DNA from 2 places in the Blautia sp. OF03-13 genome. Region 1 is predicted to be linked to the other one. Evidence: predicted binding sites of a transcription regulator. Region 1 holds the regulator's gene; the other holds the start of a gene.

The links. Region 1 encodes NrdR, which represses ribonucleotide reductase genes. Its sites were predicted from a motif close to CACAANATNTTGTG; they were not measured.
Region 2: a site for NrdR is predicted at 6,368-6,381, ahead of nrdD (anaerobic ribonucleoside-triphosphate reductase). Genes of this name have one in related genera too.

The regions. Positions count from the first base shown of each region.
Region 1 is NZ_QTVR01000011.1:36,859-48,659, forward strand. It holds gene DXA55_RS10100 (ABC transporter ATP-binding protein) at 1-519, shown strand, start outside; partial or broken gene DXA55_RS10105 (YoaK family protein) at 841-1,460, shown strand; gene DXA55_RS10110 (hypothetical protein) at 1,496-1,777, shown strand; gene DXA55_RS10115 (LysR family transcriptional regulator) at 1,877-2,764, opposite strand; partial or broken gene DXA55_RS10120 (heavy metal translocating P-type ATPase) at 3,018-5,557, shown strand; gene DXA55_RS10125 (GNAT family N-acetyltransferase) at 5,751-6,917, shown strand; gene DXA55_RS10130 (acylphosphatase) at 6,945-7,250, shown strand; gene DXA55_RS10135 (YlmC/YmxH family sporulation protein) at 7,251-7,502, opposite strand; gene nrdR (transcriptional regulator NrdR) at 7,645-8,097, shown strand; gene DXA55_RS10145 (DUF3786 domain-containing protein) at 8,112-8,747, shown strand; gene DXA55_RS10150 (citrate/2-methylcitrate synthase) at 8,878-10,236, shown strand; gene DXA55_RS10155 (patatin-like phospholipase family protein) at 10,341-11,228, shown strand; partial or broken gene DXA55_RS10160 (YqeG family HAD IIIA-type phosphatase) at 11,303-11,801, shown strand, end outside.
Region 2 is NZ_QTVR01000016.1:29,135-40,935, forward strand. It holds gene DXA55_RS17855 (ABC transporter substrate-binding protein) at 1-123, shown strand, start outside; partial or broken gene DXA55_RS19350 (FecCD family ABC transporter permease) at 180-1,195, shown strand; gene DXA55_RS12415 (ABC transporter ATP-binding protein) at 1,202-2,299, shown strand; gene trxB (thioredoxin-disulfide reductase) at 2,872-3,792, opposite strand; gene DXA55_RS12425 (hypothetical protein) at 3,852-5,177, opposite strand; gene dapF (diaminopimelate epimerase) at 5,383-6,225, shown strand; gene nrdD (anaerobic ribonucleoside-triphosphate reductase) at 6,403-8,538, shown strand; gene DXA55_RS12440 (MATE family efflux transporter) at 8,688-10,055, opposite strand; gene DXA55_RS17135 (hypothetical protein) at 10,233-10,382, shown strand; tRNA gene DXA55_RS12445 (tRNA-Lys) at 10,593-10,665, shown strand; gene DXA55_RS12450 (hypothetical protein) at 10,934-11,362, opposite strand; gene trmB (tRNA (guanosine(46)-N7)-methyltransferase TrmB) at 11,436-11,801, opposite strand, start outside.

The sequences.
Region 1 (11,801 bases):
GGCCAGATGCTGCAGGATGTCTTCCTGTTCTCGGGAACGATCCGCAGCAACATTATTCTCCGCGAGGAGGGGATTTCCGATGAGGAGATCATGGACGTCTGCCATTACGTGAATGCTGACCAGTTTATCAACAAGCTGGATCACGGCCTCGACGAGCCGGTGCGGGAGAGAGGAAACAACTTCTCCGCCGGACAGCGCCAGCTTCTCTCGTTTGCGCGTACCATTATCCATAAGCCTTCGGTCATGATCCTTGACGAGGCGACGGCGAACATCGACACCGAAACCGAGCTTCTGATCCAGGATTCCATGGAAAAGATGAAGAATATCGGAACGATGCTGATCGTAGCGCACCGTCTTTCGACGATCCAGCATGCGGATGAGATTATCGTACTGTCCCACGGAAAAATCGTGGAGCATGGAACGCATCAGGAGCTTTTAGCAGCGCAGGGAAGATATTACCAGCTCTACACGCTGCAGTACCACCGCGAGCAGAGTGAGAAACAGAGAGGAAGAAAGTAAGAAAATTTTAGAACAATAAAGACAATTTACAAAAAGGGAGAAATTTTGTTTGTGCAAAGTGACAAAATTTCTCCCTTTTTTACGGTGTATCATATTAAAATAATTTTATATCAATATAGTCATATGAAAAATATATGAGCATAATACGATATCCGTTTTTCCATCTCAAAAAGCGGGCGGTTATAATAAGGGAAGCAAAACGGCAGGCACCAAAAAGCCGGGCCGTCTGTTGAAAGAAAGGGAAAATGTATGGAAAAGAAAGCAAGCCTTGTAGGACGCCTGCTCTCGGAAAATCAGATGTCGGAAGCATTTATCAACAGTATGTTTCTGGCGCTGTCCGGCGGTTTTCAGGATGCCTACACGTACAATTGCAGAGATGAAGTATTCTCAAATGCCCAGACGGGAAACGTTGTGCTGATGAGCCAGAACTTTCTGGAAGGAAACTTTACGGCAGGCCTTCGGTATCTATTCCCGATCCTCTTTTTTGCGATGGGTGTATTTCTGGCAGAAAATTTCCAGGAGCATTACCGGTATGCAAAGAGGCTGCACTGGCGCAGGTACTTCTCGCGGCGGAAATTGTGATCCTTGCGATCGTCGGATTTATTCCGTCCTCTTATAATATGCTCGCGGCGATGCTCGTATCGTTTGCGTGCGCGATTCAGGTACAGACCTTCCGCAAGGTCGGCGGTTATTCGTATGCAAGCACCATGTGCATCGGAAACCTGCGAAGCGGAACCGCAGCGCTGTCCATGTATCTGCGGGATAAGAAAAAAGAACAGCTCCGTCAGGCCGGATACTATTTCGGCGTGATTCTGGCTTTCGCCATCGGCGCCGGAATCGGAGGCGTGTTCTCCATGCTGTATGGAATCCACGTAATCTGGATTTCCTGCGGACTTCTTCTGGTGAGCTTCCTTCTGATGTCACTGGAAAAGTACCGCTGAGAAATAAGAGAGAGTGAAGAAAGAAGGCTGAAAAAATGGAAGTATTTCTGGAGTGCTGTATGACACTATTCTTTTCAGCGGCCATGCTGCTGCTGATCGTCCGCCTGGCAAAGGGTGAGGAGAAAAACATGATGTTTGCGCGTGTGTTCTCCCTGGCGTCCAACGTCGGTTTCTGGATTGGAATCGTCCGCATCGCTGTGCTGAACCGGAGCGGATTTCTGATGTTCTTCTACATCACAGGCGCAATGCTTTCCTACACGGCGATGGTCTTTGCCATGCCGCATAAAAAAGAGCAGATTTCCAGACAGCAGGCATAAATAAAAAAGAGACCCTGTATACGGGAAGGATGGAGCAGCGATGTTCCGTCCGCCGGTACGCAGGGTCTTTTTCTGTTTCAAACAAAAGTTCATAAAATCTTATACGCGTTCCAGAAGCTCCCCGATCAGCTCTTTTGCCGCCGCGTTCTGGTGCTGCCGCGGGTTGATGATAAGACAGATTTCACGTTTGGGGGCCTCCTCGATGAGCGGAATCCGACAGACGGTACGGCTCTTTAAGGCATCGCGTGCCAGCTCCTCCGGATAAAATCCGATGCCGAGGTTATACTCGACCATAGGAAGAATCTGATCCGTCGTCGCCGCCTCCATATCGGGGTGGAAGGCGAGGCTGTGATTCAGAAAGTACTCGGCGTACAGCTCCCGCGTGCCGGTGTCTTTGGCAAGCGAGATAAAAGGATATTCTGACAATTCGCCGAGATGATGCGGCTCTGCGGAAAGGGATGCATATTTCGATCCGCCGATCAGAATTTCCTGGAATGGGAAAATCGGGATCTTGTGCAGCGGTTTGCGGATTTCCACCGGGCTTGTGACGACTGCGAAGTCGACCAGACCGTTTTCGAGCGCCTGGATGGCCTGCGGCGTCGAGTGGTTGGAGATGCGCAGGCGGACGTGCGGATAGCGGGTGTGGAAGTGCTCCAGGCGGGAGAGCAGCATCAGACGAAGTGCCGTCTCGCTCGCACCGATTGTGATAAGGCCGCTCTCAAGAGACCGCTCAAGAGCCAGCTCCTCCTCAACCGTGCGGAGCTGTTCGTAGGCAACGGCCACACGCTCATACACCTTTTCGCCCTCCGCTGTCAGTGTGACACCCTGGTGGGAACGGATAAAAAGTTTGCAGCCAAGCTCACTTTCCAGATTGTTCATGCACCGTGTGATGTTGGGCTGGTTGTTTTTCAGAATTTCCGCGGCTTTTGTAAAGCTGTGATATTGTGCTACGAAGTAAAAAATGCGATAATAATCATATGTAATCATAAAAACCTCCGAAGGATGAAGAAGAAAAAATCATCCATGATTGCTTCAATATAAAATACATGCGCCGGGTTGTCAAGGGATTTCTGAGGATGGTCCGGCCGGATTGTGCGGGGGATGGCAGAAGAGAAGTGGAAATTTTTTGAAAAAACACTTGCAAAATACCCGGACAGGGTATATAGTGTAGAAGAAAATAAGATACCCCATTAGGGTATGCGAAAAAGAAAAGCCAAAACTACAGAAAGGAAGACATACGATGGAACAGTACAATGTAACCGGTATGAGCTGCGCCGCCTGCCAGACCCGTGTCGAAAAAGCCGTGTCAAAGGTACCCGGTGTCACATCCTGCGCAGTCAGCCTTCTGACAAATTCCATGGGCGTGGAGGGAACGGCCTCCCCGGCAGAGATTATTGCCGCCGTGGAAAATGCAGGCTACGGTGCATCGAAAAAAGGCGAGAAGGGAAGCACATCACAGTCGGCTTCCACAGCAGAATACGAAGAGATGCTGAAAGACAAGGAAACACCGGTCATGAGACGCCGTCTGGTGAGTTCCGTTTTTCTTTTGATTCCGCTCATGTATTTCTCCATGGGCCATATGATGTGGGGATGGCCGCTGCCGAAATTCTTTGAAGGAAACCACATCGCAATGGGACTGGTACAGCTCCTGCTTACCGTTGCGGTCATGGTCATCAACCAGAAATTCTTTATCAGCGGTTTCAAGAGCCTCTGGCATAAAGCACCGAACATGGACACGCTGGTAGCGCTTGGTTCTACCGCATCGTTTGTATACAGCGTCTACGCCCTGTTTGCCATGACGGGAGCGCAGGTACAGGGGGACATGGATGCAGTCATGAGCTATATGCATGAATTTTACTTCGAGTCCGCAGCCATGATTCTGACCCTGATTACCGTCGGAAAAATGCTGGAGTCGATTTCCAAAGGAAAAACGACCGATGCGTTAAAGAGTCTGATGAAGCTGGCTCCGAAGACCGCTGTTCTCTTAAGAGACGGAAAAGAAGTGGAAGTCGGCATTGATCAGGTGAAAAAGGGCGATCATTTCATCGTCCGCCCGGGCGAAAATATTCCGGTGGACGGCGTTGTCCTGGAGGGAACGAGTGCCGTCAACGAATCCGCGCTGACTGGCGAGAGTGTTCCGGTGGATAAAGAGGCCGGCGACCGCGTATCGGCGGCGACCTTAAACCAGTCCGGTTTCCTGACCTGTGAGGCGACGAGAGTCGGAGAAGACACAACACTCTCCCAGATCATTCAGATGGTCAGCGATGCGGCAGCGACAAAAGCGCCGATCGCCGAAGTGGCCGATAAAGTTTCCGGTATTTTTGTGCCGGCCGTTATCTGCATTGCACTTGCTACAATTGTGATCTGGCTGTTTGCAGGAGAGAGCGTCGGCTTTGCTCTTGCAAGAGGTATTTCCGTTCTCGTTATCAGCTGCCCATGTGCGCTCGGCCTTGCAACACCGGTTGCGATCATGGTCGGAAACGGAATGGGAGCAAAACACGGAACGATGTTCAAAACCGCAGTTTCTCTCGAGGAGACAGGAAAAACACAGATCGTTGCACTCGATAAGACTGGAACCATCACAAGCGGAGAGCCGCAGGTAACCGATCTTGTCCCGGCGGACGGTGTAAGTGAGGAGGAGCTTTTAAAAGGTGCCTTTGCACTGGAGCACAAAAGTGAGCATCCGCTGGCCCGTGCGATTCTTGCACTTGCAGAGGAAAAAGGCCTGGCCCGCGAAGAAGTCAGTGATTTCTCTGCGCTTCCTGGAAACGGCCTTGTGGCAAAACGGAACGGAAAAGAGCTCTGCGGAGGCAACCGCGCACTGATTACGAAAAAAGCGGTTCTCTCGAAACAGATGGAAGAGCAGGCAGCAAAACTTTCCGAAGAAGGAAAGACACCGCTGTTCTTCAGTGAAGACGGAAAGATGCTCGGTATGATCGCGGTTGCGGATGTCATCAAAGAGGACAGCCCGCGTGCGGTGAAAGAGCTGCAGAATATGGGAATCCGTGTCGTGATGCTGACCGGAGACAATGAGCGCACCGCGCGTGCCATCGGCGCACAGGCAGGTGTGGACGAAGTCATCGCAGGCGTTCTGCCGGATGGAAAAGAAGCGGTCATCAGCCGCCTGAAAGAAAAAGGAAAAGTAGCGATGGTAGGAGACGGCATCAACGATGCACCGGCTCTGACCAGTGCGGATATCGGTATTGCCATCGGAGCAGGAACCGATATCGCGATCGATGCGGCAGACGTTGTCCTGATGAAGAGCCGCCTCTCCGATGTACCGGCAGCGATCCGCTTAAGCCGTGCGACCCTCAGGAACATTCACGAGAATTTGTTCTGGGCCTCATTTACAATATCATCGGTATTCCGCTGGCTGCGGGCGTATGGATCCCGCTGTTCGGCTGGAAGCTGAACCCGATGTTCGGTGCGGCGGCGATGAGCCTTTCGAGCTTCTGCGTTGTGACAAACGCCCTGCGTCTGAATCTGTTTCGGATGCATGACGCGTCAAAAGATAAAAGAATCAAAAACGAAATTCAAAAGGAGGATCTGAACATGACAACAGAACAGGGAATGGTAAAAACCATGACAATCGAGGGCATGATGTGCGGCCACTGCGAGGCAAGAGTGAAGAAAACACTTGAGGCAATCGAGGGTGTTGCATCCGCAGAAGTAAGCCATGAAAAAGGAACAGCCGTTGTAACACTGACAGCTCCGGTATCAGACAATGTGCTGAAAACAGCCGTAGAGGCACAGGATTACACCGTAAAAGGAATCCAGTAAAACAGGAAACATTGAGAAAAGGGAAACGCGCCTGGAATGAAAATTTCCGGGCGCGTTTCCTTTTTTTACCAGATATAGCAAAAATATTGCAATTTGTTCGGAATTTTCGTGACAAAAGGACAAAAATCCGTTAGGATAGAGAAAAAGAAGAGCAAAAACAAAAGGGTTTTTAGGATCAGGAGGTTTTTACATTATGACAGAGTACAGACTTGCAAAGCCGGAAGAGTGGGAGGACTGCATCGAACTTGCAAACTACGTGTTCAGCATGGCACACCGTCCGCACGACTTTGAGCAGTTAATCCCAAGGGTTTATCAGGCAGGACCGGAAATGGCACGGATCCACCGCGTCGCTGTTGCGGAAAACGGCAGACTCCGGGCCGAGATTGCGGTGCTTCCGCAGCAAATGGCAGCAGGGGGTAAGCTGCTCCGCGCAGGATATGTAGGAAGCGTTTCCGTGCATCCAAAGGCAAGGGGCGAAGGCCACATGAAGCGTCTTCTTGGCGACTGGATTACGGATCTGGAAGGAACGTGTGATCTTCTGGCACTGGACGGTCAGAGACAGCGGTATGCCTACTTTGGCTTTACGCCGGGAAGTGAAAAATACACGTTTTACCTGGATGTGGCAAATGTGCGCCATACCTGGAAAAACGGGGAACTCTCCGCTTACACCTTTGCGCCGCTGTTTCCGGAAAACGGCGAAGCGGACGAAGAGGCGGCAGCCTTTGCAAAGAAGCTGAATGAGGAAAAACCGCTTTACGTGGTAAGAGAGGATGTGAAAGCCTGCCTGAAAACGTTCGGCGAGCAGGCAATTGCAATCTGGAAAAACGGTGAGCGGATCGGATATCTGGCACTTTGCGGCGGAAACCAGGTTGTGGAAGCAGAAGTGCTGGAGGAACAGGATTTCGTTCCTGCACTTGCCGCTTATTTAAAAGAAAATGCGCTTGACTCTCTTTTCATTTCCATTCCGGTGTATGAGACCGGAAAAGCAGCAGCGTTATCGGAAGTCTGCGAAAGCTTCACAAAAGAGCGCTGCGGTTCCGCGATGTACCGTATTTTCCAATTTGCAGACGTCATCGAGGCAATGCTGACCATGAAAGCAGAGACGATGGGCATCAGTGATGGAACGTGGTTCGCCGTACTGGAGGGACAGCCGCTGACCGTGACGGTAAAAGATGGAACTGTGACCGTGACACGGGAAGCCCATCCGGGGGCAGATGTACTCAACCGGGAGCAGGCGCAGGAACTGCTTCTTTCACCGCTGGCAAGTAAGGGAAGCAAGGTTCCATCTGAAATCTGGAAGAACATTCCATCCGACTGGTTCCCGCTTCCGCTGTACTGTGCGACGGCAGACGAATTTTAGGCAATGACTGTTGGGAGGCAGAGAAATATGAACGAGACAGAGAAACGAGACAGAAGAGACGAAAAAGAAGAAATCCGGTACCATGTGATTTTCTACGGCCAGGTGCAGGGCGTGGGGTTCCGTTACCGGGCGTATTATGCTGCCTACCAGCTCGGACTGACCGGCTGGGTGAGAAACTGCTGGGATGAGACGGTGGAGATGGAGGTGCAGGGTGATGAGGAGACGATCACGGAGATGATCAAAAGGATCCGCACCTCCAGCTACATCGAAATCACGGATGCAAAATGGACGAAGATTCCGCTGGAATCGGAATTCGGTTTTCATATCCGTTGATCAGGGCTGCTTTTTCTCTTTTTCCGGAATTTCGACAAGAATGATATCGTTGCCGATCTGGCAGATGCGGTCCCATGGGATCACAAAATCCTCGCCGTGGCAGAAAAAGCCGCAGAATTTCACAGGACCCGGAAGAACGAGTCCGGTAAGATGTCCCGTTTTTGGATTGAATTCCACATCAATCGGACAGCCGAGCGTTTTGCAGGTACAGATATTGATAACTTCTTTCTGGCGGAGATCTACAACGCGCATGCGGTGCTCCTTTTTACAGATTCCTATGGAAAAACATATGCGAAAATGTTGCTGCAGTTGACTTGAATTTCACGGAAAAATGCGTATACTGTAAAAGTAGAAAACTTTCCGAAATACTTATTTAGAAACGAGGACGAAAGATATGAGATGTCCATTTTGTAATCAGGATAATACCCGGGTTGTGGATTCACGCCCGATTGAAGACAGCAATGCGATCCGCCGCCGCCGGATGTGCGATGTCTGCGGCAGACGCTTTACGACATACGAAAAAGTGGAGACGATCCCTTTGATCGTCATCAAAAAAGATATGAACCGCGAGCAGTATGACCGCTCGAAAATCGAGACCGGCATCCTGCGCGCCTGCCACAAACGGCCGGTGTCCGCCGAGAAGATCAACGAGATGGTCAACAAGGTGGAGACGGAGCTTTTCAACGGCGAGGAACGCGAGATTCCAAGCTCTGTGATCGGAGAGAAGGTCATGCATTACTTAAAAGACCTGGATCAGGTGGCGTACGTCCGTTTTGCGTCGATTTACCGCGAGTTCAAGGATGTCAACACGTTCATGGACGAGCTGAAAAAGATGCTCGACAAATAGCGGGAGGCAAAAAAATGGAAGTGTCGAACTATATTAAAATGCGCGATCAGATGCAGGAGCGCTTTCTGACGTACGATCAGAAGGAGATCGAAGGGAAGTATGGCTTTGCCTTTGATGACGATTATTTCTATGTGCCGTACCTTTTTGAGGAGTGGAGAGTGAACCGCCATACCGGCGTTGTAGAGGGCTCAAAAGACCATTTTCTTCATGTGCACCAGGGCAGTTTCAATGAGACACTGACGATTTTCGACCTGCTCTGCTGCGGAAAGAAGGAGATTGTGCTCGCCGGCACGTATGCGCGCACCAATTCCTTAAAGGGAACGATCAAAGGCCGCACGATTGCGTCCGGCGTTCACGACAGCCGCGCCGCACGGTATGACGGGCATGTGGAACAGCTGAAAAAAGCATGCGTTTCCCTTAGCGGAAAACCATATTCCCCGGGAGACGCTGCTTTTGTTTTTCATGTCTTTCCGTTTCTGCCGCTCGTCTTCCAGTTCTGGGAGTCCGATGAGGAATTCCCGCCGGTGCTGAAGTTTATGTGGGATGAAAACGTCCTCGATTATCTGCGGTTTGAGACGCTGTATTACGTGATGGGAGACTTCCTGGACGCACTGGATCAAGCCTTCGATGCATGTAAAACAGAAGCCTGATACCTTTTGTGAGACAAAATCTTACGAAAATTTTCCGAATGTTTATAAAAATTTCAGTATACGAATCCCCTGGTTTAATGCTATAATGAGTGAAAGTAAGTAAAAAGAGAGAAGAGAAAGGGGAATGCATATGGCTTTTAGCATGAAAGTAACACCGGAAATAGAGGAACTGACAAACATCTGTCTGGATAACTCCAAAATGGATGTTTCGCTGTATGGGCAATACGATGTAAAACGCGGACTGCGCGATATCAACGGCGTTGGCGTCCTTGCGGGACTGACACAGATTTCAAACGTTGTGTCTTCGGATATCATTGACGGCGTCAAAACGCCGTGTGACGGACGTCTGTACTACCGCGGCATCAACGTGGAAAAACTGACCCAGGGCTTTTTAAGTGAAAACCGTATGGGATTCGAAGAAGTTGCGTATCTGCTCTTATTTGGAAATCTGCCGAATGAAGAGCAGCTCAATCATTTTAAGACAATCTTAAAACAGCAGCAGTCCCTGCCGAAGAACTTTGTGCGTGACGTTGTTATGAAAGCGCCGACCAAGGACATGATGAACACTCTGTCCCGAAGCGTTCTGACCCTGTACGCGTACGACAACCACGCAGATGATACCTCCCTTCCGAATGTGCTTCGCCAGTGCATTAACCTGATTTCTGTTTTCCCGATGCTGTCCGTCTATGGCTATCAGGCGTACAACCATTATATCAAGGGAAAAAGTTTATATATCCACAACCCGTCGAAGAAGCTTTCGACTGCAGAAAATATTCTTCTGATGCTCCGACCGGATCAGAAGTACACTCCGCTGGAGGCGAAGATCCTCGATCTTGCCCTCGTTCTCCACATGGAGCACGGCGGCGGTAACAACTCGACCTTTACAACACATGTTGTTTCTTCTTCCGGAACCGATACGTACTCCGCAATTGCAGCGGCGCTCGGCTCCTTAAAGGGACCGAAGCACGGCGGTGCAAACATCAAGGTTGTGCGGATGTTCGACGATATGAAGTCACACGTCAAAGACTGGACGGATGAGGAAGAAGTATCGAATTACTTAAGAAAGCTGCTGCACAAAGAGGCGTTCGACCAGAAAGGTCTGATTTACGGTATGGGCCATGCGGTTTACTCCATTTCCGACCCGCGTGCGCGCATCTTTAAGAGCTTCGTTGAGCAGCTGGCAAAAGAAAAACACAGAGAGAAAGATTACCGGCTGTACGCTATGGTCGAGGAACTGGCTCCGAAGATCATCGGCGAGGAGCGCCATATTTACAAAGGTGTATCCGCAAACGTCGACTTCTACAGCGGCTTCGTTTACAGCATGCTGGATCTTCCGCTGGAGCTCTACACCCCGATGTTCGCCTGCGCGCGTATCGTCGGCTGGAGTGCACACCGGATGGAGGAACTGATCAACACCGACAAGATCATCCGCCCGGCGTACAAGAGTGTCAAAGATGAAGTGGACTATGTTCCGCTGGAAAACAGATAAAACAGGCAGAAGGGCCGGAGCGTGTCGGGATTTTCCGATCTGCTCCGGCATTGCTCTGTGCAGGAAGTAATGTGTCATTGTGAAAAATAGGAGAGTGCAGGAGAATGAATGAGACAAAAAATTACAGCATAACAAAATCCGGAGCAGTCATACTGGAAGGAGGGGCCAATCGCGGCGTCTTTACAGCAGGAGCGCTGGACTTTCTGATGGAGCAGGAGTATTATATCCCTCATGTGATTGGCGTTTCCGCCGGAGCCTGCAATGCGCTGGACTATGTATCGCGCCAGATTGGCAGAACGAGGGACTGTATGATTGTCACGGATGAGAAAAACCGCTACGTCAATAAGAATATCAAGACAATCGTTGAGAAAAAAGCACTGCTCGACATGGATATGGTGTTCGAACGGTATCCGTATGAGATTTTTCCATTTGATTTTGATACGTATTTTGCATCGCCGCAGACGTGTGAGCTGGTTGTGACAAACTGTGAGACGGGACGCGCGGAATATCTGGATGACCGCGAAAATAAAGAACGTCTGCTTGCAATTGGCCGTGCATCATCGAGCATGCCGATCGCCTGCCCGATGGTGGAGATCGACGGAAACGAGTACGTCGACGGCGGTGTTGCCGATTCGATCCCGATTATCCGTTCCTTAAAGACGGGACACCGAAAAAATGTCATTATTCTGACACGGAATTTCGGTTACCGAAAAAAAGAGGGAACGAGAGGCTGGGAGCTGTATGTGGCGGCATTCCGCAAATACCCGAATCTCGTGCGTGCGCTTGTAAACCGCGCGAAACATTATAACCAGGTGCTCGAATGCATCGAAAAATGGGAAGAAGAAGGCTCCGTCTTTGTGATCCGCCCGGAGATACCGGCGGTATCGCGTCTCGAAAAGGACGAGGAGAAGCTGCGGGAATTTTACCAGCACGGCTATGACCAGATGAAAGCAAATTTTGAGGCTCTGCAGGAGTTTCTGAAAGAAGAATAAAGTTACTGTATAAACGAAAAGAGGATTGGAGAAAGAAGATGAGTGGAAAAAACCAGAAGAACCGGGGAACTATACTGATGCGGATGTTTTACCCGGACCGGAGAGAAAAAAGTGCCTATACGATCGATTACGCGGATCTGTACCGGAAAGGATACCGGGGCGTGATTTTTGATATCGATAATACGCTTGTTCCGCACGGTGCGCCGGCAACGAAGGAGGCGGCTGCGTTCTTTGCGTCTCTTCGGGAGACTGGTTTTTCCACCTGTCTGCTTTCCAACAATCAGAAACCGCGTGTGGCTCCGTTTGCCGATGCGGTCGGTTCTATCTATATCGAAAATGCGCACAAGCCTTCGGTGAAAAACTACCAGGAGCATGCCGGAGAATGGGGATCAAAGAGGAGCAGGCGGTCTTTGTCGGGGATCAGCTTTTCACCGATGTGTACGGTGCAAAACGGACCGGACTTTACAATATTCTGACCGAGCCGATCAATCCGAAAGAGGAAATTCAGATCGTTCTGAAACGGTATCTGGAGCACATTGTACTGTTCTTTTATGAGCGTGATCTGGCCCGCGG
Region 2 (11,801 bases), on a different contig from region 1:
TGGACAACCGAGAAATCGATGTATCAGGCAACCGATAAAATTGCACAGTTTACCAACGACATTAACCTTCTGGTAACGGGCGGCGATCCGGATCAGATGGTATTCTTAAGAAAATTATCCTGATGGAGGAACGTATGTCAGAGAAAAAAAATATGACAGGAAAAGAGAACAGTTTCCATATGGAAAACTTCCGGCGCCGTTCGCGGTATGCCGCTGTGTTTCTGGTGCTGATTCTGGCGTTCGCTGCCATCACCGTGCTGAATATTAATTCCGGAAACGTAAATATTTCGATTCCGGAAATTTTCCGGATTCTGCTGCGGCGGACCGGAGAGGGGAAAGAGTACAATATTATCTGGAAAATCCGCCTTCCGCGTATTCTGATGGCGGCAATCCTGGGCGGTGCTCTGTCCCTGTCGGGCTTCCTTTTACAGACTTTCTTTGAAAACCCGATTGCCGGTCCGTTTGTTCTTGGAATTTCCTCGGGAGCCAAAATGGTCGTGGCGCTGACCATGATCTTTTATCTGGAGTGGGCGCGCAATATCACATCTTACACGATGATTGTTGCAGCATTCTTAGGATCCCTTCTCTCCGTCGGCTTCATTCTGCTGATGTCCCGACGGATCAAAATATGGCAGGACTTCTCGTCGGCGGTATTATGATCGGTTACATCTGCTCGGCGGTCACGGATTTTGTTGTCACCTTCGCGGAGGATTCCGATATCGTCAACCTCCACGGCTGGTCACAGGGAAGCTTCTCCGGCATGAGCTGGAGCAACGTAGCGATCTCTGCGGCTGTGATCGGCATCACCTTTGTCATCACGTTCCTGATGGCAAAACCGATCGGTGCATATCAGCTCGGTGAGGCGTATGCGCAGAGCATGGGTGTCAACATCAAAGTATTCCGCATCGCGCTGATTCTGCTTTCGAGTATTCTCTCCGCATGCGTCACCGCATTTGCCGGTCCGATTTCGTTTGTCGGCATTGCCGTCCCGTTCCTCGTCAAACAGAGCCTCGGCACATCGCGTCCGCTCGTCGTAATCCCGGGAACGTTCCTCGGCGGAGCCGTCTTCTGTATGATGTGCGACCTGATCGCGCGTATGGCGTTTGCACCGCTGGAGCTGTCCATCAGTACGGTCACATCGATCTTTGGTGCGCCGGTCGTCATTTTCATGATGCTGCGCCGGAAAAGGGGGTAAGAGAATATGAATGAATATTATTTTCATCTGGACCACCTGACGGTCGGCTATGATAAGAAGCCGCTGATCAAAGATATCTGCATCGGCATCGAAAAAGGCGAGATCGTTACGCTGATCGGACCGAACGGTTCCGGTAAATCAACGATTCTGAAAAGCATCACCCGCCAGTTAAAGCTGGTCGGCGGAAATGTGGAGTTTGACGGGAAAAACCTGCATGAGCTTTCGTTCCGTGAGTTGTCCACGAAGATGGCCGTTGTGCTGACGGAGCGCATGAAGCCGGAGCTGATGACCTGCCACGATATCGTGGCAACGGGCCGCTATCCGTACACCGGACGGCTCGGCATGCTGACCCGCGAGGATGAGGAGAAGGTCGAGAAGGCGATGCGCGCCGTTCATGCCGAAGAGCTCGGCGGCCGCGATTTCAACGCCATCAGCGACGGCCAGCGCCAGAGAGTGCTTCTTGCGCGTGCGATCTGTCAGGAGCCGGAGGTCATCATCCTCGACGAGCCGACTTCTTTCCTCGATATCCGCCACAAGCTGGAACTGCTCGCGATTCTGCGCCGCATGGCAAAGGAGAAGGGCATCACCGTCATCATGTCGCTGCATGAGATCGATCTGGCACAGAAAATTTCAGATAAGATCATCTGCGTCAAGGGCGATGCTATTTCCCATTTCGGCGCACCGGAGACAATTTTCCGCGAGGATATCATCCGCGAACTGTACGAGATTGACAATGGTTCGTTTGACCCGTGCTTCGGAAGCATCGAGCTGCCGCGGCCGGAGGGAACACCGCGCGTCTTTGTCCTCGCAGGCGGCGGAACGGGAATCCCGGTGTTCCGGAAACTGCAGAAGGAAAATGTCCCGTTTGCGGCAGGCGTCCTGTATACGAACGATATCGATTACCAGCTCGCCCGCATTCTGGCGATGGAGACGGTAACCGAAGCACCGTTCCAGGAGATCAGCGACGAGGCATTTGCCCGCGCCTGCGAGCTGATGAAGAGCTGTGAACGTGTCATCGACACCGGCGTCCCGGTGGGCATGTGCAACCGCCGGATCGAAGAGCTGAGGGCAGAAGCAAAGCGGCTTGGAAAGCTGGCAGAGTAAAACAAAGAAAAATCCAATCAAAATCTCCTGTCTGGGAACGAAACAATCGTTTTCCGAACAGGAGATTTTCTTTTTGCAGCCATTGTAAAAACAGCAAAAGAACACGAAAAATGTAATATTAAATTGTACGAAAAATTCACACAATTCAAGTCAAAAACCAACAGAGATTGACACTTAAAAAGTCAAGTGCTTTGTAAAATCTTTTGGCGAAATAACGGTTTTCTCTGTTATGACCAAAACACGCGTTCTGATTTCGCGAGATTTAAACACATGCTTTCCACACCGTTTTTCGTGGATAATGTGGATAACTCGGTGTATAACTTGTTTTTAGGCATGTTTTCGGTGGTTAACTATGTGGATAACTTGTGGACGGTATGTTTATAAAATTGGCCCGTGTGGAAAAACCCCGGTTTCTTTGTGCAATTTCGACAAAAGAGGTTTTAAAGTTTTATACGACTGACATGAAAGGTTTTTCAGATTTCAGAAACTACGGAAAAACAGAAAAAAGCAGGCAGTTCTCCGTACAATACGAAGAATGCCTGCTTTTGCTGTATTCTATTCGAAAGAAGCCATCAGTGGCTGATCAGATATTTCTCTACCGAAGTCACACAGTTCGCGCCGTCGGCGGCTGCCGTGATGATCTGACGGAGCTGCTTCGTGCGGACATCGCCTGCGGCGAACACGCCCGGCACGCTCGTCACACCGTCTTCGCCGGCTTTGATGTAGCCAGCCTCATCGGTTTCTACGGTGCCTGCGATCAGTGCGGAGACCGGAACGATGCCGACGGCAATAAACACGCCGTCTACCGTGATCATACCGGCTTCCCCTGCCTTTTTGTTCGTTACCTTCACGCCGGACACCATCTCGTTTCCCTCGATGGAATCCACAACCGTATCCCACACCATTTCCACATTCGGCAGTGCCAGCAGTGCATCCTGGAGAACACCGGCTGCCCGCAGTTCATCGCGGCGGTGGATCACGTAAACCTTTTTGCACGTTCTGGCAAGGAAAATCGCATCCTCCACGGCGACATCGCCGCCGCCGATAACGGCAACGGTTTTGTCTTTGAAAAATGCGCCGTCACACGTTGCACAGTAAGAGACGCCCATGCCGGAGAGTTCCTTTTCACCAGGTACATTTAACGCGCGGTGCTCCGCACCGGTTGCAAGAATGACCGTTCTGGCATGATACTCATTTTTTCTTGTGCGGACAATCTTGATCTCTTCGTCAAGAACAAGCTCCTTCACACGCTCGCGGGAAAATTCCGCGTCCATTTTTTCAGCGTGTGCGCGCAGCGTGCTTCCGAGATCCATGCCGCTGATGCCCGGAAGGCCGGGATAGTTGTCTACTTCATAGGTATTCAGCACCTGGCCGCCGCTTGCAAAGTTTGCCTCAATCGTAAGAGAGGAGAGCTTTGCGCGTTTCGCATAAATCGCGGCAGAAAGACCCGCCGGGCCGGAGCCGATGATGATAACGTCGTATAAGTTTTCCATAAAAATCCTCGTTTTCGTCTGTAGTAAGCTGCCATGCAGCCATTTTTCTGAAAGTATCGTTACGGAGCCGGTGTTTCGGACGGTTCCTGACTGTCGGAAACGGAAGATGAATCTTCCGCGGAAGTTTTTTTGGCTTCTTCTTCCGGCGCTTCCGGCTGGTTGTGAACCACCTTGATGCTGCGTACCAGCTTCAGATCGTTGTCGATGCCGACTTCCGTGTAGTCCAGCTTTTCGTCATCACTATAGAATGTGTAGAGTGTCAGGTTACTATCCTCTTTTTCCGTTTTTTCTGATTTGGCATCCCCTGCCTTCGTCAGAAAATCGCTCTCGGAAGTGCCGAGCGTGATGCCGTTTGTGATTGAAATCGGAATCTTTGTCGTATCGAGATCGCCGTACAGCGAAGTAACGAAACAGTTGCGCACTGTCGTCGCCTCCGCGCCGTAATTATGTACGGTGCAGTAAAGTTTCTGACCGCCCTTTTCCAGCGTGACGTAGCCGTATTTTCCGTTTAAAACGGCCGTATCGGACTCTTTCGTATTGACGGTCCAGTCGTGGTCCAGAAGTTCACTGACCGGAACGGGAAGATGATAGAGTACATCGTCAAAGCGGACGGTCCAGTCGTTGATTTCACTGCTGTCGGCTTCCGGTGCCTGGTAGGCCTCCACTTCCGGTGTTGTGGCATCGCTGACACCATCGAGCGCTTCTGCATCAGCCGTGGTCGTAAAGTTCTGCATATCGAGGGAATACAGAATTCCCGTTTCGTTATCGAAGCCGAGCGTGATCGTCTGGTACAGCCCGTACTCATACGTGAACTGCACAGAGGTATCGGCCTCATAACGGTCCTTTGGCGCACCGTAGATGCTTTCCACATCCTCCATCAGCGACTGCTGCAGGGTGACGCCGTTCGGCAGGCCGACATAGATATTCTGGCCCTCAGCGGTCGAGGTATCGATGTGAATGCCTCCGATCAGGCATTCCGCCACTGGCTTTGCCGTGGTGTCCGGATTGGCAATATCGACGGTAATCTGGTTTCCGTCCTTTTCAAAGCTTTCGCCCTCTGAGAAGGATTCCGGCTGGATTTCCTTTGTGTCGTCGCCGCTGTAGACCCAGCCAAGCGCTGTAAAATCCGCGTAGGATTCCGGAATTTCGTATGTATCGCCCCAGATGGCAAGCTGAAAACTGTTCAGGTTCTTCGAGAGATCCACATCGTATTCCGGAATCTCATCGGAATCGCCGGAGGCCGCCAGATTGTCTTTGGGGTCGTCATCGTCGGTACTCTGACTGATGGTTGTGATCGGAATCGTTTCTGTTTTCTTTCCGCAGCCGCTCGTTCCCACGAGGAAAGCGGCAAATACTGCTGTTAAAACCCAACGGTATTTTTTCATCCAAACCTCCTCATAATAAATGGTTAAAAATATTTGAAAGTTACTTCATGTAAGTAACGATATCAGTTCCCCCTATTCTATCACATTCCGCTTCGTTTTCCAATGTCTGAAGCGGATTTGAGAAAAATGGTTTTTCAAAAGCGCGGTACGGAATACATATTTAGTAAGGAACTGGAAAGGGCAGAAGTCTGGGAGGAGGCTGTGTATGCGTTTTACAAAAATGCAGGGCTGCGGAAATGATTATATCTATGTAAATGCCATGGAGGAGCGGGTGGAGAGTCCGGGACGGCTGGCAAAAGCGGTAAGTGACCGCCATTTCGGCATCGGCGCGGACGGGCTGATTCTGATCGGGGCATCCAAAACAGCAGATTTTTCGATGGAAATGTACAACGCCGACGGCTCGAAGGGCGCGATGTGCGGCAACGGCATCCGCTGTGTGGGAAAATACGTGTACGAGCATGGGATGACGAGAAAAACGACGCTGACTATCGAAACCGTCAGCGGAAACCGTGTGATTCATCTGCAGACGGGGGAGAATCCGAATGAGATCTGTCAGGTGACAGTGGAGATGGGAACGCCGGAATTCCGCGCCGCACAGATCCCCGTTGTTTCTCTGGGGGAATATGTGCTGGAGCATAAAATTACCGTGTGCGGGGAAAATTATACGATGACCTGCCTTTCGATGGGAAATCCGCATGCGGTGATTCCGGTGGAAGATGTGGAAAAAATATCCATTGCAAAGACCGGTTCCGCTTTTGAACACCTTTCCTGCTTCCCGGACCGTATCAATACAGAGTTTATCCAGATTTTAGATCAACACACAATAAAAATGAGAGTCTGGGAACGTGGGAGCGGTGAAACGCTGTCCTGCGGAACGGGAGCGTGTGCGGCAGCCGTCGCGGCGATGGTTTCCGGCTGTGTTTCGGAGGGAGAAACTGCCGTAGAACTGCGCGGCGGCAGGCTTTTCGTTACATGGGACCGGACGAAAAATAAGGTCCTTCTGACCGGCCCGGCCGAGACCGTTTTTGAAGGAACGCTTGCAGAATGAATTTGAAAAATGCAGATTTCTGTCTGCACGAAAGAGCAGTATGCAATATTCTGAAAATAAAAACTTACAGGAAATGCCTTTTCTTTTCAAAAGAAACATGCTACAATATGTGGTGCCCGCTACAAGAAAAGGGTGGGGGACACACAAGATATAGTGTTTGATTTGGAGGACACCACAATGGTTTATATTATCAAAAAGGACGGCACCAAAGAAGAATTCGACGCGCAGAAGATCGTCCGTGCCGTAAATAAATCCGCACAGAGAATCCTGTATACCTTCTCACAGCAGGAGATTGACTTTATCTGTAAGTTCGCAACCGAGCACGTATATTCCCTTGGAAAGACCGAAATTCCGATCAGCGATATGCACAATATCGTGGAGGGAGCACTCGAAAAAGTAAACCCGGCTGTGGCAAAAAGCTACCGCGATTACCGCAATTACAAAACTGATTTTATCCATATGATGGACGAGGTCTACACGAAGAGCCAGTCCATCCGCTACATCGGCGACAAGAGCAATGCCAACACCGACAGCGCCCTCGTTGCAACGAAGCGAAGCCTGATTTTCAACGAGCTGAACAAAGAGCTGTACCGCAAGTTCTTCATGAACCGCAACGAGCTGCAGGCCTGTAAGGACGGTTACATCTACATCCACGACCAGTCCGCACGTCTCGATACCATGAACTGCTGTCTGTTCGATGTCGGAAACGTTTTAAAAGGCGGTTTCGAGATGGGAAATGTCTGGTACAACGAGCCGAAGACACTCGACACCGCATTTGATGTCATGGGCGATATCGTCCTCAGCACCGCTGCACAGCAGTACGGCGGCTTTACCGTGCCGGAGGTGGACAAGATCCTTGCTCCGTACGCACAGAAGAGCTACGATTACTACGTAAAAGAGTTCCTGAAATATACCGACGCATCCTGGGAGGGTGCACAGGAGAAAGCCATCGAGTATGCGATCGACAAAGTAAGAAGAGAGTGCGATCAGGGATGGCAGGGAATTGAGTATAAACTGAACACTGTTGGATCTTCCCGCGGTGATTATCCGTTCGTTACCGTGACCCTCGGCCTTGGAACGAGCATGTTCGAGAAGATGATTTCCATCTCCCTTCTCGAGGTCCACAAAAACGGACAGGGCAAGAAAGGCCACAAAAAGCCGGTGCTCTTCCCGAAAATCGTCTTCTTATATGACAAGGCAATTCACGGAGAGGGCGGCATCGCAGAAGATGTCTTTGAGGCAGGACTTGACTGTTCCTCTAAAACCATGTATCCGGACTGGCTGTCGATGAGCGGCGAGGGCTACATCGCCGAGATGTACAAGAAATACAAGAGAGTCATCAGCCCGATGGGATGCCGTGCTTTCCTTAGCCCGTGGTACGAGCGCGGAGGCATGGAGCCGGCAGATGAGAACGACAAACCGGTCTTTGTCGGACGTTTCAACATCGGAGCCGTTTCCCTTCATCTTCCGATGATCCTGGCAAAATCCCGTTCCGAGAACCGCGATTTCCACGAAGTGCTCGACTTCTACCTCGAGATGATCCGCGATCTGCACAAACGGACCTACGATTACCTCGGCGAGATGCGTGCATCCACGAACCCGCTGGCTTACTGCGAGGGAGGTTTCTACGGCGGCCACTTAAAACCGTCCGACAAGATCCGCCCGCTGTTAAAGCCGATGACCGCATCGTTCGGTATCACGGCGCTGAACGAGCTGCAGGAGCTTTACAACGGAAAATCTCTTGTTGAGGACGGACAGTTCGCACTCGACACGCTGAAATATATCAACGACAAGGTTGCCGAGTTTAAGAAAGAGGACGGCATCCTCTATGCGATCTACGGCACACCGGCAGAATCCCTGTGCGGCCTGCAGATAGAGCAGTTCCGCAAACAGTACGGTATCGTCCGCAACGTTTCGGACCGCCCGTATGTGAGCAACAGTTTCCACTGCCACGTAACCGAGGACATTACCCCGATCCAGAAACAGGATCTCGAGGGACGTTTCTGGGAGCTCTGCAACGGCGGAAAAATCCAGTACGTGCGCTATCCGGTCGGCTACAACAAAGGCGCGATCAAGACACTGATCGAGCGTGCGATGGAGCTTGGCTACTACGAGGGCGTCAACCTGTCCCTGGCTTACTGCGATGACTGCGGCCACCAGGAACTCGACATGGATGTCTGCCCGGTCTGCGGTTCCAAGAACCTGACGAAGATTGACCGTATGAACGGCTATCTTTCCTACAGCCGTGTCCATGGCGACACCCGTCTGAACGAGGCGAAGATGGCAGAAATTGCGGAAAGAAAATCCATGTAATCATCCATGAAATAATCAATGGAACAATCAATGGAATAATCAAAAGCCTCTGAGAAAAGTCCGGTGTGAATGTGACTTTCCTCAGAGGCTTTTTGGGTATTGCATCCGGTGGAAGCTGCCGGCGGCAGGGACTGCAGATAATGTGAGAATTAATCTTCGATATCGCGGGTAATATTGCGAACCCAGATGTACTTTTTATAATGATGATAAACGGCAGGAAGCTTTACAATTTCATCGAGATTTACAATGCAGTAAACCACCATAACCGGAAGCTTCAGCCAGAAGGCGGCAAGAAAGCCAAGCGGTACAGAAAAGCACCACATAGCGCCGATGTTTCCCTGCATATCAAATTTCGCATCGCCTCCGGCACAAAAGATACCGTCGAGAACGGTGGTGTTGACCGATTGTGCCATCAGGTTCAGACCGCAGAAGAGAAGCATGTACTGCAGGTACTCGGCTGCGGTATCGGAAAGTGGGGCAAAATGAACGATGGCTGGGGAAATGAGCATCAGCAGGCCGCCGGTCACAATGCCGATGGCAATGGAGAGATGGCTTAAACGTCCTCCATACTCGCGGGCTTTTTCCAGCTCGTTCGCGCCGAGCAGATTTCCGATCAGAACCCCGGCACCACCGCTCACACCGCGGATCAGGCAGGAGAGGAGGCTCTTGGCAATCGAGGTGATGGAGTTTGCCGCAACGGCATCGCTTCCCATATGTCCCATGATAACGGAGTACAGAACGTAGGCAATTCCCCAGACGAGGGAGGCCGCAAGCACGGGAAGCGTGTAGCGCCAGAAGTCTTCTGAAAGTATTTTCCCTGCGGAAGAGAAGAGGCGGTTCCAGAGAATCCGTACACGCTCCGGTTTCTTTGTCTCGAGATAAGCCCAGATCAGTTCCACAACGCGGGCAGCTACCGTTGCATAAGCTGCTCCGCGGATCCCAAGTGCCGGAGCACCGCAAAGACCGTAGATGAGGATGGCATTTAAAATGATGTTCAGTACAACCGCAGTGGAACTGATGCGGGAGCTGACTGCTGCATGACCGGTGTTTTTCAGCAGGATCAGATAGACCTGCGAGATACCGCAGAGTACGTAGGAGAGTGCAACAGCGCGTAAATACTGGCTTCCGCTTGCAACCAGGGCCGCATCATTTGTAAAGATGCGCATCAGCATTTCGGGACAGAAACCGGCAAGGATGGTAAACAGGCCGGAGAACAGCAGGTTGGTGCGAAGTGCGATCGGAATCACTTTTTCGATCGAAGCGGCATCCTGTTTCCCCCAGTACTGCGCTGCCATAATACCGGCGCCCGCCGCGATGCCTGAGATAAAAAGGCTCAAAACAAACTGCACCTGTCCGGCCAGTGAAACAGCAGACAACGAAGTCTGATCAATCCAGCCCAGCATGATCGCATCCGTTGCGCTGACGAGAGCCAGCATAAAATTCTGGATCGCAATCGGAAGGACGAGGAGTTTTAGTTTCTGGTAAAATTCGTCCTTAAAATTCATTCGTGTTTTCATAAAAATTCCCCCAAAGTATAAATAGTAGTTTTTGCTGTATTATAGCGGAAAGAAAATGGAAAAACAATGGCTAAAACAAGCTATTTTCTGGTCAATGTTGACATTCCCTGTATAATATAGAAGAAAAAGAACTTTTCCGGTGCCCGTGTCCGGTACGCCGGAAAGCGGAGAAGAAGTTTGATCAGAAAATCAGGTTTCCTTCAGCAGAAACTCCAGGATTTCTGCTATCAGAATAAATATGCCGGCAGCGGCTGTCTTTATAAAATCCAGAAATCCATGCAGGAGCTGGAGAAGCTTTTGAAAAAGAAAGATAAGAAACGGAAGTAGGTTCGGCTGCCATTGGAGCCGTCGTCGAAACAAACGGAAATATACGAAAAAATTGTGAAATTTAATAGAATTATAAGACCTGTTTTCGCTGTTTTTAACAAAAGTAAAGAAACAGTGAAAAAAAGGTTGCTTTTTTCGGCAGAATCCTTTATAATCTTATTTGTGTTCAGCGAGTGGATCATCCAATGAAACACAGAAAAACAAAAGTAAGCGCCTTTAGCTCAGTTGGTAGAGCAGTAGACTCTTAATCTATTTGTCCAGGGTTCGAGTCCCTGAAGGCGCATCGAAAGCACTGTTTTTGCAGACCTGAGAGCTGCGGGGACGGTGTTTTTCTTGTTTTACGGGCGGAATACCGAAAATCTACGTATCAACTTTTCCTATCATCATAGCATCTCCAAATGAGAAAAACCGGCAGCAGAGGGATCCTTTCTGACATGGATCTTTCCGCTGCCGGTTTTGTCTTTCAGAGCAAAAAATTTAGTAGTTCTTCAGCCCGTTCGCCGAATCAATAATGATCTGGCAGCCCGGCTGAACATTTTTCAGAATCGTGATCATCTGGTCTTCTGGGACAGAAATGCATCCGCCGGTCGGACGGTTTGCACTGCAGTGCAGGAAATGGCGGAACCGACACCCGGGGTGCAGCTTGGGTTGTAGTCGAGAGACAGAACGTAATGATAGGCTGGATTGATCTCGATGATGTGCTCCGCGGAATTCCAGGCTTTCGGCGTTGTCTTCGTCGTGACGAACTGATTGTAGTATCTGGAATTTACATCATCGACCCAGTAATACGTATCATCCACCTGGGTATAGGAAAGTTCCGTTCCGGGATTCGGGAGAATGCCGAAGGCATACGTAAAGCTGAACTGTCCGCGCGGTGTTTTGCGGTTCCATTCGGTAGTTTCGCCTACACCGCCGTATCCGACATAGCCGCTTGTACAAAGATCCTCGTTCCAGGTGCCGTCCGCATCTTTCGTTACCATGGCCACTGTCGCACTGGTGCCGCCAGAACTTTTCTTTTCATTTTCAAATCCCCCTTACATGCAGAAATGTTTTTTACAGAAACCGTGCCTCCATCTTACAGATCGGGTTTCCGATTGAGGAAAACTTCTCCTCATATTCCGTCATTACATTTCCTTCTGAGAGAACCACATCGTGGTGCAGATCGTATGTGAATGCAGTGAGTTCCCATCCCTCTGCATTTTTCATCTCTTCAAGAGAGAAGTCAAACAGATCTTTATTATCGGTTTTGAATTCCAGTGTTCCGTCCTTCTTTAAAATCTTCTCGTACCGTGCAAGAAACTCATGCGACGTCAGTCTCCGCTTCGCATGGCGGTCCTTCGGCCACGGATCGGAGAAGTTGAGGTAAATGCGGTCAACTTCGCCTTCTGCGAATACTTCCGGAAGCTGGCGCGCGTCCAT